4 regions of the Alteromonas sp. CI.11.F.A3 genome follow, and region 1 is predicted to be linked to each of the others. Evidence: predicted binding sites of a transcription regulator. Region 1 holds the regulator's gene; each other region holds the start of a gene.
What was found. Region 1 encodes LexA, which represses DNA repair genes until DNA is damaged. Its sites were predicted from a motif close to TACTGTATNNNNATACAGTA; they were not measured.
Positions count from the first base shown of each region.

Region 2: a site for LexA is predicted at 1,024-1,043, ahead of R1T43_RS01490 (exonuclease domain-containing protein). Genes of this name have one in related genera too.
Region 3: a site for LexA is predicted at 2,029-2,048, ahead of R1T43_RS16190 (LexA family protein). Genes of this name have one in related genera too.
Region 4: a site for LexA is predicted at 1,705-1,724, ahead of uvrD (DNA helicase II). Genes of this name have one in related genera too.

Region 1 is NZ_CP136708.1:225,477-229,003, forward strand. Features, by position in the region: gene R1T43_RS00970 (TonB-dependent siderophore receptor) at 1-1,166, shown strand, start outside; gene lexA (transcriptional repressor LexA) at 1,324-1,950, shown strand; gene coxB (cytochrome c oxidase subunit II) at 2,585-3,527, shown strand, end outside.
Region 2 is NZ_CP136708.1:335,427-338,953, forward strand. Features, by position in the region: gene R1T43_RS01480 (flavin reductase family protein) at 1-686, opposite strand, end outside; gene R1T43_RS01485 (CPXCG motif-containing cysteine-rich protein) at 679-870, opposite strand; gene R1T43_RS01490 (exonuclease domain-containing protein) at 1,072-3,204, shown strand; gene R1T43_RS01495 (TIGR03643 family protein) at 3,430-3,527, shown strand, end outside.
Region 3 is NZ_CP136708.1:3,760,493-3,764,019, reverse strand. Features, by position in the region: gene R1T43_RS16200 (GFA family protein) at 1-286, shown strand, start outside; gene R1T43_RS16195 (Y-family DNA polymerase) at 345-1,601, opposite strand; gene R1T43_RS16190 (LexA family protein) at 1,601-2,014, opposite strand; gene R1T43_RS16185 (S9 family peptidase) at 2,301-3,527, shown strand, end outside.
Region 4 is NZ_CP136708.1:4,556,926-4,560,452, reverse strand. Features, by position in the region: gene uvrD (DNA helicase II) at 1-1,652, opposite strand, end outside; gene cysE (serine O-acetyltransferase) at 1,991-2,809, shown strand; gene R1T43_RS19640 (HAD-IA family hydrolase) at 2,865-3,527, opposite strand, start outside.

The sequences.
Region 1 (3,527 bases):
TTGATGCTGATGCAGGTACGGTTACCTTAGACGGGTATCGTGATACCACTACTCGTGAGAATGCGTTGGTTCAATTAAACCTTATTGGGCAGTTTGCCACGGGTGATATTAACCATACCTTACTGACGGGAATGGAGTACGGCAGTCAAGATACAGAAAACGCGCGCCGTGATGCGTTTTTTGCCGATAGCCAAGACGACCAAGTATCCTTCGTGTTTAGCGATCCACTCGTTATTCCTTCAATGACGCTAACAGACCCGGTAAGAGATCGTGCATCAGAAGTCACCTTTACTTCAGCTTTCGTACAAGATGAAATTAAGCTTAACGATAATTGGATTGTGGTGGCCGGTCTTCGCTACGACAATTTTGATATCGATGTGGTAGATAGCATTGAAGTAGCAAACGGTGCTGACGACGGTAACGATGGTTTTCTATCAAGCTCTGATTCACAAGTGTCGCCTCGCGCTGGTGTAATTTACAAGCCAGCGGAATCAGTATCGATTTACGCCAGTTACAGTAAATCGTTCTTGCCTCGTTCTGGTGATCAATTCCTTTCGCTCTCGCTTTCAAGCCAAGCGCTGGAAGCAGAAGAGTTTGAAAATAAGGAAATTGGTGTTAAATGGAATCTCACTGACTCGCTAAGCGTGACAGCAGCGGCATTTGAAGTTGAACGTGAAAACGGTACAGCGCAAGATCCTAACAATCCAGAAGCGTCTATTTTAACCGGTACCGAAACCAAAGGTTTTGAAGTGCAGGTGGTGGGCAAACTTTCAGAGCGTTGGGCAATCAATGCTGGTTATAGCAACCTCGATGGTGAAGAAATGGGCCGAATTGTAGATGGCACATTGGCGAACCGTGATTTAGCACAGCTTCCAGAGCATATGCTGACGTTATGGAACCAGTACGAAGTAAACGACAAGTGGCGTGTTGCATTAGGCGTGATTTATCAATCAGAGCAATACGCGTCATTAAATAACACCGTTGAATTACCTGATTTCGTTCGTGTAGACGCTGCACTTTATTACGATTACAGCGAAGATGTTAAAATTCAGCTTAACGTGGAAAATTTATTCGACGAAGATTATTTCCCGTCAGCGCATAATGACAATAATATTGCTACCGGCGAGCCGCTTAATGCCCGTGTAAGCTTGCAATATAAGTTCTAACTACTACAAATAGTAGTGATATACAAAGCGGCCTTCATGGCCGCTTTTTTCGTTAAGGCTAGCGCTAATTAAAAATCATGCTTAGTCAAGCTTTGTGCTTGTCATTTCCTTTTAGGTGTATATACTTACAGGAACTGTATAGACAGACAGGTCTTTTATGCGCCCACTCACAGCAAGACAAACAGAAGTTCTCGAGCTTATAAAAACAACCATGCTCGAAACTGGCATGCCGCCTACCCGTGCAGAAATTGCCCGTCATTTAGGTTTTCGCTCTGCGAATGCCGCTGAAGAACATTTAAAAGCATTGGCCCGAAAAGGGGTCATTGAAATTCTTCCAGGTACTTCCCGTGGTATTAAATTAAATATCCCCCTTGAAGATGAAGCTCCTGAAGAAGAAGGGCTACCTCTTATTGGCCGAGTAGCTGCGGGCGAGCCTATTTTAGCGCAAGAGCATATTGAATCTCACTATAAGGTCGACCCTGCTCTGTTTCAGCCTCACGCTGACTTCTTACTTCGTGTAAGCGGTATGAGTATGAAAGACATAGGTATACTTGATGGTGACTTGTTAGCCGTGCACCGCACTACGGATGTCCATAATGGGCAAGTGGTAGTAGCACGTGTTGATGAAGACGTTACCGTTAAACGCCTTGAAAAGCGTGGTCGCGAAGTATTACTTCATGCTGAAAATGATGAATTCTCTCCTATTAAGGTCGACTTAGCTTCAGAGCCTTTTTCCATTGAAGGGATTGCCGTTGGTGTTATTCGAAATGCTGACTGGATGTAACCTTTTAGCTATTTAATAAAGAAAGCGGCTTATAGGCCGCTTTTTTGTATGTTTAATATACCTTGCTTGTACAATAATCTTGTTTAAGCCTAAGAAATACCTTAAAAGCCAGCAGATCTGGCTCCCACATTTTATCTTCTATTTATGTCACCCTTTTTGGTACTAGCGAATACTATTTCAGTCATCTATTCTGTTTGAAAAACATTCACTATTAAGTGACTACCTTTTGATTATAAGAAACTTATAGCCATCTTCTATTTGCCTATCTCGTTCAAAATGAGCGTTTCAAACGGGCACACTAATTACCCGTATAGCGTCCATACGCTGTGACGTGAGTCATTTCTCTTACATACAACTTTTGGTTAAAAATTGAACGCTGTAATTGTTTTTTCTTAGAAAAGACTAGACTTGTGCGTTTTATTGAGCAATTCTTATACTGTATTTAACAAAATAATAACAATAGCTGTAACTTTGCTTTACAACTAAGGCTAGGTCTTTCAGTTAAAAGTTGGATTTCGGGTATCAGTTGCCAGAAGCGCAGCGCAACCAGTGCGTAATGCTTCTGTTATAACGGAGGTGTTGAGTGAAACGAGTAACGACACAAGCGGCAAAGTGGCTCTGCGGGCTTCCACTTTTGCTTACCTCGCCACTACTGTTTGCTGATGTAGCAACGGGCGAAGGCTCTTCCATAAATTTGCGCCGAGGCGCAACCGACATAAGTGGTCAAGTATACGACCTCCATATGTTGATGTTCTTTATTTGTATCGCAATTGCCGTTGCGGTTTTTGGGGTTATGTTTGCCTCAATGTACTTACACCGTAAATCCAGAGGGGCGAAACCCGCTCACTTCCACGAAAATGTAAAAGTGGAAATTGCATGGACCGTAGTCCCTTTCATTATTCTTATTCTAATGGCTATTCCTGCGGCCAAAACCCTTATTGCGATGGAAGATACCAGTGAGCCCGATCTTACTGTTGTCGTAACTGGATCTCAGTGGAAGTGGCATTACCGATATATGGACAGAGACGTTGAGTTCTATTCGTTAATGGCAACTCAGCGAGAACAAATTGAAAACAAATTCGAGAAAGGCGCGAATTATTTGCTTGAGGTCGACCGTCCACTGGTGATCCCCACAGGGCAAAAAGTGCGCTTTCTTATTACCTCAGATGACGTTATTCACTCGTGGTGGGTACCAGATTTTGCGGTGAAAAAAGATGCTAACCCCGGATTTATCAATGAGTCTTGGGCAAAGGTAAACGAGCCTGGTATTTATCGTGGGCAGTGCGCCGAGCTTTGCGGAAAAGATCATGGCTTCATGCCAGTTGTGGTCATCGCTAAAGAGCCTGCCGAATTTGATGCGTGGATGGATGAACAAGAAGAAGCCGCTCGCCAAGCGAAAGAAGAAGAGCAACGTTTACTGTCAATGAATATGTCGATGGATGAACTTATGGATGAAGGCAAGCGGGTTTATAACGCCACCTGTGCAGCTTGCCATATGCCTAACGGCGAAGGGTTACCTGGCGTTTTTCCTGCGCTTAAAGGCAGTGAGATGGTTCTTGAAGACCAAACTGCCCATA
Region 2 (3,527 bases), 110 kb from region 1:
ATGCTCGTCTTTGTTAAAGGCTCGTTGGGTTTAGCATAAGCATATTGGGCTATCTTATGCGTACTGTGATAAGTGTCTAGCCCCGAAATGCACGAGGTTTGCAATGATTCAATATCAACATAACCATCTTCGGCGATAGCATTTTTTGGATTGGTATTTTCAAGGGCAGCGCTTGGTGCATTGCTTCGCTTAGTTATAAAGACCTCTTGAATTTCACCTATAATCATTTCGGTTTGATTACACAACGTAAAATGCTGTTCTACTTTCAAGCCCATCTTTACTGCGCTTTCTTTAACGTAAGGCGCGCTGAATGTGTCACTAAACCAGGGCGTTAGCCCAACCTCTTCGAACTCACTCACTCCATTATCGTACCGCGCAGACGTTTGATGCGCTTTGTCAGTCCAGCTCGTGTGAACATGATTTAACGTGAACACGCCTTGCTGCTTAATATTGGATAGAGAATCTCGCTGTACAGTGTGCGGACGCATAATAATGCCCAGCAATGGTGGGTTGGCCCCCACATGAACCACAGAACTAATAATCGCTAAGTTGTTGAATCGGCCATCGGTAGTGCCAAGTAAAGAGGAAGATTTAAAGCCTGATAAGCTATTTATAAAGTTGGCGCGATATCGTTGTGGCAGTGCATTGATGTCTTGCAACGAAAAGTGGGTACTACTGTCAGGCATTTTCCTGCTCCGCAATAATATTTAAGTCTTCGCCTTGTTGATAGACGCCAAGTTCAATAGGTTGGCAACATACTTGGCAATCAAGTACCTGCACCTGACCAACATCATTAACCTCGTCAATTTCTACATCATTGGCTGCCATGCAATAAGGGCAAGAGAATTCCATCGATCTCGTTAAGCTCATGATTTCCTCGTATGTGAATTACGTTGTGATAGTTATTACGAGTAAAGTAGAAAACTGGATTGACTGCCAACTTAGCATTGTGACTTAACAAACCACTACGCAAAAGCCCGTGCACCCACGCATGAAATAAAAAGGGAAAAGGTTGAATAATAGGGCTGTATAAATATACACTAATCAAGTATGCAATAGTTTGGTTTTATAATGCGAAAAGATTTGCCACCACGATATTACTTAGCCCACTTTTTTGAATTCTTAGCATTCTTTAAAGGGGCGAATGCTGCGTTGTTAAGCGATAACGCGCGTGACTTTATAGAAAGCTTTAACCAGTTAGATGCTGATAAGCAATGCATCATCGTGCGTGCGGCTAATCGTAAATATGCGGTCATTGATAGATCACAGTTTTCTTATGCAGAAATAGGGAACCCTCAGCAGCAAATTGATGAACTGATTGAAGCTAAGTGGTTCGGCGATTTGCACCATGCTTCGCTACAAGATATTGCAGGCGTACTGACTAAAGACGCGATTTTAAGGTTGTTAGGTGAATACGGTGCCACTCAAGGTTTGGCATCATTAACTAAGCCCGTGCTTGTCTCGCGCTTAGAAGCCTGTATCAATCAGCATGGCTGGCCTGAAGGGTTAAATGAACATACCTACTTAGTGTGTTTGTTTGATGCACCGCTAAAATTTTTATTATTCCTTTATTTTGGCAATACCAAAGGTAGGCTAAATCAATTCTCTATGCGCGACTTAGGCGTCATGCGTACGCGGGGCGATTCGGTGTCAGACATTACCCGTTTCGACAGTAAAGCAGATGCTGAAGCAGCCTGGTTTTATGCAAACCAATTAGAAAAGCTCCCTTTTCTTTCGTCAGCACAAGCTAATGCATTAGCCCAAGACTCCTTCCCCAACAGCGATGGCGTATCGGCTACGTTTTATCGCGATCAGTTTCTGTATGCATTAGCGTTAAAGTTACTAGGCGAGCACCGAGAACAGGCACTTCTTTTGCTATATCAAGCTCAAAGCGATAAAGCGAAAGAGAAATGGATTAGAGAAAGCTATAAAGACGGCAACATCGATAGTGTTAAGGAAGTGCTAGAACACATTATCGATTCGCCACCTTCCGATACGCTGCTGGCGTTTGCTGAAGATTTTTACGCTAGGAAATACCATAAAAAGCGCACCAGTGCAGTGACCGATATGCTAAGAAATGCAAGCCGCACTATTGATATTGATGTTAGCCAGAATCAACAGGTAGAGCGTGGCGTATTAGCCCATTATAAACGCTTGGGTATTGCTGGTTGGCGCACCGAGAACCGATTATGGCGCAGCTTGTTTGGGCTAACCTTTTGGGCACAGTTATATGAAGAAGATACGTTAGTCACTGAGTTTGACAGGCGGCCACTATCGCTTAAACAAAACAACTTTTATGCCCGTTTTGGTGGCAGTATTGAAGCCTTATTTGAACGGTTAGATAGCAAAGATAAGTTTCGCCACCACGTGCACAAAATGGCGACAGCCCACTATGGCAAAGTGAATAGCTTATTCATGTGGAGCAGCCACTTGCTTGAGCCTATCGATGCTCTTATCAAGCACGGGGAGCTTAGCGCTATCGTTAATCTGCTTCGAATGATGAGTGAAGATTTTGCCTCTTTAAGCGACGGCTTCCCTGACATTATGGTGTTTGATGAAAAGCTACGCTTTGAAGAAGTCAAAGCGCCGGGTGATCAGTTAAGACGCAATCAATTGGTGTCTATTCAGAGGTTGCAACGTGCAGGGTTTGAAGTTGCTGTTACTACGGTAAATTGGCATCGCGATCCTAACCAGCCTTATGTGGTGGTTGATATTGAAACCACAGGGGGCAACAACAGCTACAATCGAATTACTGAAATTGGCATGGTGAAAATTGTTGCGGGCGAAGTGGTGGATACTTATCAAACCTTGATCAACCCGCAGCGACGAATTCCGGCTACCATCACACGTCTTACCGGTATTTCTGATGATATGGTGGCTGATGCCCCATTATTTGTAGAAGTCGCTGAACGTATTGCTAGCTTTACCGACGAGGCGGTATTTGTGGCGCACAACGTTAATTTTGATTATGGCTTCATTAAGCAAGAATTTGCACGGTTAGAGCTTCCTTTCAAACGACCTAAGCTGTGTACAGTTCGAGAAATGCGAAAGGTGAACCCAGGGCTACCCTCATATTCATTGGCTAACCTTACTCGGCATTTCGATATTAAAATGGAGCAACATCACCGCGCGCTCTCTGACGCAAAGGCGGCTGCAGCTTTACTTGATATCATTCTAACGATGTCTGCCGAAACGATTAAATAAATGTAAGGTTAGGTAAGGCTAGGTAAGGTGAACATTTTTTCTATATTAGCGTAAAAGTAGTGTTAAATAACAAGAGCTAGCAGTATGCGATATATCGAAGAGCAACATAACGAAGAGCATCCTTCAAAAAAGCGCCCGTCAAAAGAGCATCCAACAGAGATTTATCCCTTAGAGCGTCAGTCTAAAGGGCGGTTTACCGAGGTTGAGCAATCTCGCGTAATTGAAATGGCGTGGGAAGATAGAACCCCTTTCGAGGCAATCGAAAAATTATATGGCTTGCCTGAAAAAGAAGTTATTAAACTGATGCGCAAGAATTTAAAGCA
Region 3 (3,527 bases), 1.1 Mb from region 1:
GGTCAAATTTGAAGACACAACCTCCGCTGGCAATAATGTAAGCATTCATCAGTCGTCAGACTGGGCTTCTCGCGGTTTTTGTGGCAACTGTGGTTCCCACCTTTTTTATAGGCTTAATGAGACCGGCGAGTACAATATTCCTGTCGGTATATTTCAAGCACTAGATGGGCTGGAAATGGATATGCAGTACTTCAGCGATCAACGCCCACACTATTATTGCTTTTCGAATAAAACGAAAGAAATGACCAAGGCTGAAATCATGGCGTATTTTGCTCAAAAGTCTTAAGTTACTTGTATGCAATGCTCGCAACTTTTGTAAAAGCCAGAGCAAGCTATCCAGCGTCTCAACATTTAATTTTCGGGATCTCTTCCCAACGGGTAGTGGCTCTTTTCGTCAAAAAGTCTCTTTTCATGGCAAAATTTTGTTGAAAGCCCCTAGCGCCAAAATGCATCGTGTTTTTGCCATACCTAGCATTGGTACTATCAAGCACTGCCATTAATGCCGAGTTGTCTGTACTGGGCGTAAACAAATCGTCTTGGCGATGTGTCTCGTCGCAAATGTCCAACAGACCCACCCCCACTTTGTAATACCGCACGCCTGGAATAAACAGTTTATTGAGCGCTTCAGATGCTGCGTGAATAATATGTCGCGTATCATTGGTAGGCACAGCAAAGTTAGAAAGCGCCGATTGCTTTACATATTTGCCATCGTCATGAGGAGAATTGGCCGCAAAAAAGGTGGCGCTGTGAGCAAGGGAATGTTGAGCGCGGAGTTTTTTAGTGGCTATTTCAGCGTGGGTCGCTAACGCTGCTCTTAATTCATCTTGTGTGGTCACTCTATTTCCAAAACTACGGGTGCTATAAATTTCTTTTTTAGCGGGTCTTATTTCATCCCACGTCATTCTTAGTTCCCCTTGAAGTTCTCTAACGGTGTTCTCCAGTACGATAGAGAAATACTTACGCATTTTAGCGGGAGATTGTTGTGACAGTGTGTAGGCATTATTAATGCCCATGGCCATCAATCGTTTTTCCAAGCGCCCACCAATACCCCATACATCTGCTACTGCCATACGGGATAATAATGCCTGCTTTTCCTGTGGCGTATTAATAACCGCTGAACCTCGAAAACCGTCTAGCTTTTTTGCAGCGTGATTAGCGGCTTTAGCAAGAGTTGGAGTAGGACCAAACCCAACACCCACGGGAAGCTTTACCTCCCGCCAAATGGTTTTTCTTATCTCATACCCTAGGGCCAGCCATTCGCTATCGTTTAGGCGTGGCGAAAAGCGCATAAAAGCTTCATCAATACTGTACTCGTGCAATTCATCACAGAATTGCGCCATCACAGAAAACATTTTTGAAGACACGTCGGCGTACAACTCATAGTTAGACGAGCACACAACAACCCCAGCTTTTTTGGCTTCCTCTTTTACCTGAAAGTAGGGAACAAACTTTTTAAATCCTAATCTTTTGGCGATAGGGCAGGCCGCGACCACACAGCCATCGTTATTACTCAAAACCATTACAGGTTTGTTTCGCAGGCTAGGGTTGTAGATTTTCTCTACTGATGCATACATGGACGTGACATCTACCAGCGCAAACACTACTCACTTCCTAATCGGTGGGAAAGTTTTTTGTGAAGCCTAATAGAGCGCGTTACCACCCCTTCTATTGAAAACTCGTCGCCTTCTTTTAAAAAGTAAGGTTTGTACAATGGGGATGAAGAACGTAAGCAGCCGTGGCGTTTGTCTACACGCTTACACACGAACTCGCCGTTTAAGGTCGCCACAATAATGCACATGTCTAAAATGTCTTCAGCCCTTGAGACAATCAGCAGGTCGCCATCGTGAATGCCATCGTCCATCATCGACTTGCCTTGCGCGTAGCCAATGAAGGTAGCAGCCGGTTTGTCGATAAGGAGGGAGTCTAGACTCAAACCTAGCTCTGTATATTCTGCTGCTGGCGATTCGAAACCAACGATGCCCGCTTGCGCTGTGATAGGAATAAATTTAAGCATACACTTCTAAAAAGTACTGGTTATTTATACAGTATTTTAGTGCGTTCTCTTTCTGCGATCAATCAAAGCAAAAAAAAACTTCGCTTTAGTGCGCCTGAAAAAGCCCTGGCAATCATCATTCGTAATGAGGACCTCTTTCAGTTACTTGTAAAGCAAGCTAGAGATAACTAATAAGCTGATTCTGTAGGGTGATTTTTAAGCTATATTTATAATGCAAATACACAAGGACCAAGAGTGTTGTAAGCGGTATTGGGCCACTTCTAAATACCAAATTTAAGGGAACTTCATGAAAAGGCTATTACACGGCGCAATAATTATTAGCGGCCTACTTTCGATAGTTGCTTGTACAAATCAGACATTACAGACCAAAAGCGCAAATGCACTCTCAACTGAACACAAAGCAGTTTCATCTTCACTAATTCCACGACAAGTTTTGCTTGGAAACCCAAGTCGCTATCAGGGAAGAATTAGCCCAGATGGTAATAAAATGAGTTTCAGAGCGCCGGTCGATGGCGTAATGAATCTCTGGGTTGCCGAACTCGGGGATATCGCCAACGCCAAGCCAATGACCCAAGATACAGGGCGCGGCATTCCCACTCATTTTTGGTCATTAGACAGTCGTCAGATTTTTTTCACTCAAGACAAAAATGGTGATGAAAACTGGCATCTCTATCGAATTGATATTGATAGTGGCGAGATAGCAGATTTAACGCCTTATGACGGGGTACAAGCCGCCCAAATGAAACAAAGCGAACATCATCAGGGTATAGTTATAGTAGGGATGAACGATCGCGATCCTAAGTGGCATGATATCTATAGCGTAAATGTGGCAACAGGTAAGCGTACGTTACTTGAGCAGAATGATGGCTATGGGTATTACGAGCTAGACAATGACTTAACGATACGCCTTGCGGTAAAGAGCGCTGCCGATGGCTCAAATCAAGTGTTTAGCAAATCGAATAATAAGTGGAGCCTGTGGTTTAGTATTCCATTTTCAGATGTACAAACCACCACAATTCTTGGCTTTGATAATGAAAATCGCGGTATATATATGCTCGATACCCGAGAGCGTAATACCGCAGCTCTTGTATATCTCCCAATAGGGCAAGATACGGTTGAAGTTATCGCCAGCGACGAAAAAGTAGATTTGTCTAATGTGTTATTTTCTCCTCGGAATCATCAACCTCTAGCGTATGCGTTAAATTATGTTCGGCCTGTCTGGTACGCTATTGACGAAACTTTTACCTCAAAGATCAGTCAATTAAACAGCCAACTTAGTGGCGCTTCCCAAGTGTTGGCACAAACATTAGATAACTCCCTCTGGACCGTATTTACCGATAACAGCAACCAGTCACCCGTTTACAAAGTATTTAATACCATAGAGGGCACATTAAACGATTTATTTATCACACAACCAGAAATCGACACTCTTCCATTATCAACTATGCACGGCGTGGTTATCCCTTCACGGGACAACTTAGACTTAGTGAGCTATTTGTCTTTGCCTTTGGCT
Region 4 (3,527 bases), 330 kb from region 1:
TCGGTACCTGCTTGGGTTTCACCTGCTTCTAACGAGGCGTGAGCTAAAAAGGCTGAAAGTGGCGTCATTTCTTCCGCTTCATCAGGTACCGTAAATTGTTTACAAGCGGTAACCAATTCTTCCAAGTTTTCTAAGCGCGCTTGGGCTTTTTCGCCGCGTTCGGCCTGATACATGGCGTATAAACCTGACTGCCTAATGGCCACATCGGCGTGTTTCTCTAATGGCTCGTCTACGGTAGCTTGTTCAAGCTCGGTCACTAACAGCACGAAACTTTGAAGGGCGTTAAGTGCACGGCCTTTGAGTGCGTTTTCGTTAATAAGCAGTTGGCTAGCCTGCCACATAGAGCAATTATGTGTTCTGGCGGCTTCTCGTACTTGTGAGAGGGTTTTCTCACCCATGCCGCGAGTAGGTGTGTTCACCACACGTTCAAAGGCGGCATCGTCATGAGGGTGATTCATCATGCGAAGGTAGCCAAGTGCATCTTTAATTTCTTGGCGTTCAAAGAATCGAAGGCCACCATAAATGCGGTACGGTGTACCTTGGTGAAGCAAGGCTTCTTCTAATACCCGCGACTGGGCGTTATTGCGATATAAAATCGCGGTGTCTTTTAGCGCATTGCCTTGATTCAGCCAGTCTTTAATTTTCGACACAATAAAGCGGGCTTCGTCTAACTCATTAAACCCAGCATAAACAGAAATAGGCTCGCCATCGTTGCCGTCTGTCCAAAGCTCTTTGCCTAATCGGCCGGTGTTGTTATCGATAACCGTATTGGCGGCTTTCAAGATGGTGCCAGTAGAACGGTAATTTTGTTCTAATCGAATGGTTGTGGGGTTATTAAAGTCTTTTAAGAAGTGCTGAATATTATCAACATTCGCGCCTCGCCAGCCGTAAATAGATTGGTCGTCATCGCCCACAATCATAATGTTGTTTTGATTGCCGCTACACAACATGCGTAGCCACGCGTATTGAATGTTATTGGTATCTTGGAATTCGTCCACTAATACAGCGCGGAAGCGGCGCTGGTAGTTGGCGAGTACTTCGGGGTTTTTAGCCCAAAGCTCGTGAGCACGCAACAACAACTCGGCAAAATCCACAAGCCCTGAGCGGTCGCACGCGTCTTGATACGCGGCGTAAATTTCACGCATTTTTTGTTGTGTTTGATCGTTGTGGGTTTCAATATGCTGAGGACGTAAACCTTCGTCTTTATTACCGTTGATATACCACTGAATTTGACGGGGCACCCAGTGCTTTTCGTCTAAATTCATGGCTTTTAAGATACGTTTGATTAAACGGTATTGGTCGTCTGAATCAAGAATTTGGAAGTTTTCAGGCAAATTAGCTTCTGCATGGTGGGCGCGAAGCAGCCTGTGGGCTAATCCGTGGAAAGTACCAATCCACATGCTATTAAGGCCACGGCCCATCAACGATTCTATTCGGCCACGCATTTCTTTGGCGGCCTTGTTCGTAAAGGTTACGGCCAGAATGGAAAAGGGGGCAATATTTTCCACTTCCATTAACCATGCTATGCGATGCACTAACACCCGAGTTTTACCGCTTCCTGCGCCAGCTAATATGAGGGCGTTAGAAAGAGGGGCTGCTACCGCTTCACGTTGTTTGTCGTTAAGCTCGTCAAGCAGTCGGGATACATCCATAATATGGTCAACCTAATTTGTCTAGTTTCAATGCTGCAACATTATGCCAGCTGACTGTGAATTTATACAGGCTTGTTTGATGAAGCTTAGCGGCTAGGGGGTAACTTTTGCGATGAATTTTGCCCTGTTTAGGTGATACCGGCTGTATTCAAAGGCGGGTTATCGATAAGTTGAACAATTTTCACGCTTGAAGCGTAGTCTATAGGTGTTGTTTTTAGTATGGCTCATGTACACTTCGAGCCATTAAGCTGCCTACGAGAATCTAGGCCTTTTACCATCTTGCGCCGTTTACCCGTTTTCAAACGGGGTTTGAACTTTACTTTTACAGGAACTGCCTCATGCACGCACTCTCTCCATCGACTGACTTTTGGTTATCGTTAAAAAAAGAAGCGCAAACTGTGGCAGAAAGCGAGCCGCTATTAGCAAGCTATGTTCACGCCTGTATTTCAGCCCATCATAATTTTGAGTCGTCGTTAAGCTTTATACTATCAAGCAAAATGGCTGATGAAGTGATGCCAGCTATTGCCATTCGTGAAGTGTTCGATGAGGCCTACTTGTTAGAGCCGTCGATTAGTGAGTCGGCAATGGCAGATATTAACGCGATTCGTGCTCGAGACGCGGCAGTAGATGACTTCTTAGTGCCATTGCTGCACTTTAAAGGCTTTCATGCCGTGCAAGTTCATCGTATGGCGCACTACTTGTGGTTGCATGGTAGACATCAACTCGCCTTGTTCTTACAAAGCCGTAATTCGGCTACCTTCGGCGTAGATATTCACCCTGCCGCTAAAATAGGCAAAGGCGTGATGTTCGATCACGCCACCGGTATTGTAGTGGGTGAAACTGCTGTTATAGAAGACAACGTGTCTATTTTGCAAAGCGTAACCCTTGGCGGAACCGGTAACGAGTCGGGTGACCGTCACCCTAAAATTCGCCAAGGCGTGTTAGTTGGCGCGGGTGCTAAAATTCTTGGCAATATTGAAATTGGCGAAGGGTCTAAAGTGGGCGCGGGTAGTGTTGTGCTAGACAACGTTCCACCTCACGTTACTGTAGTGGGTGTACCTGCAAAAGTAGTTGGGCGCCCGGTATGCCAGCGCCCTTGCGATTCTATGCGTCAAAACGTATTGGAAGACAACCAGCCTTATTCGCAAAAGCCTTAAGTGCTAGTACTTTAAGATTACATAGCAAAAGAGCCAGCGCTACTTACTGCATTATTTATAAGAAGTAAGCTAATTCGTCTAACGAATCTAGTGCCACGTGAGGGAGTACAGACGCTCTCTCTCGGGGTAGATGCATTTCTCGATTGCATGCAAACCACGCTGACTGAAACCCTGCATTTATTGCCCCATACACATCTTTAATAATGTTATCGCCCACGTGGAGTATGTGTTTAGGCGCTTCTCCTATAAAGCTTGCTGCTTCATCAAACATAGCCCGTGAAGGCTTCATAGGGCGGCTAGTGCTGGCATGTAAAATAGTATCGAAATAGGGCGTAATGCCTATTTGGTCGGCATTTACATTGCCGTTAGTAATACCCACTAGAGTCATATTTTCACTTAAAATCGATAAGGTTTTATGCACATCATCAGCCAACTCAAACTCGCTTCTGGCATGGTAAAAACAGTCGAAACATGCTTGCACAGCAGCCTCTAATGCATGGCTGTCGTGGGTTGGAATATCGTGAATCAATGCCGCATTTAACACTGCTAAACGCAACTTTCCCATATCAGATGAATAAGTAGGATTGGCTACAATGGCGTCGCGCTTTAGTTGCTGCCAGTGAGAAGGGGGTAAGGCAGCCGTTTTAGGGTGATGCTGCTTTAAATGCGCATTTAAGGCCGCTTCTGCTTGGCGAATAATAGGTTCGTTGTTGTATAA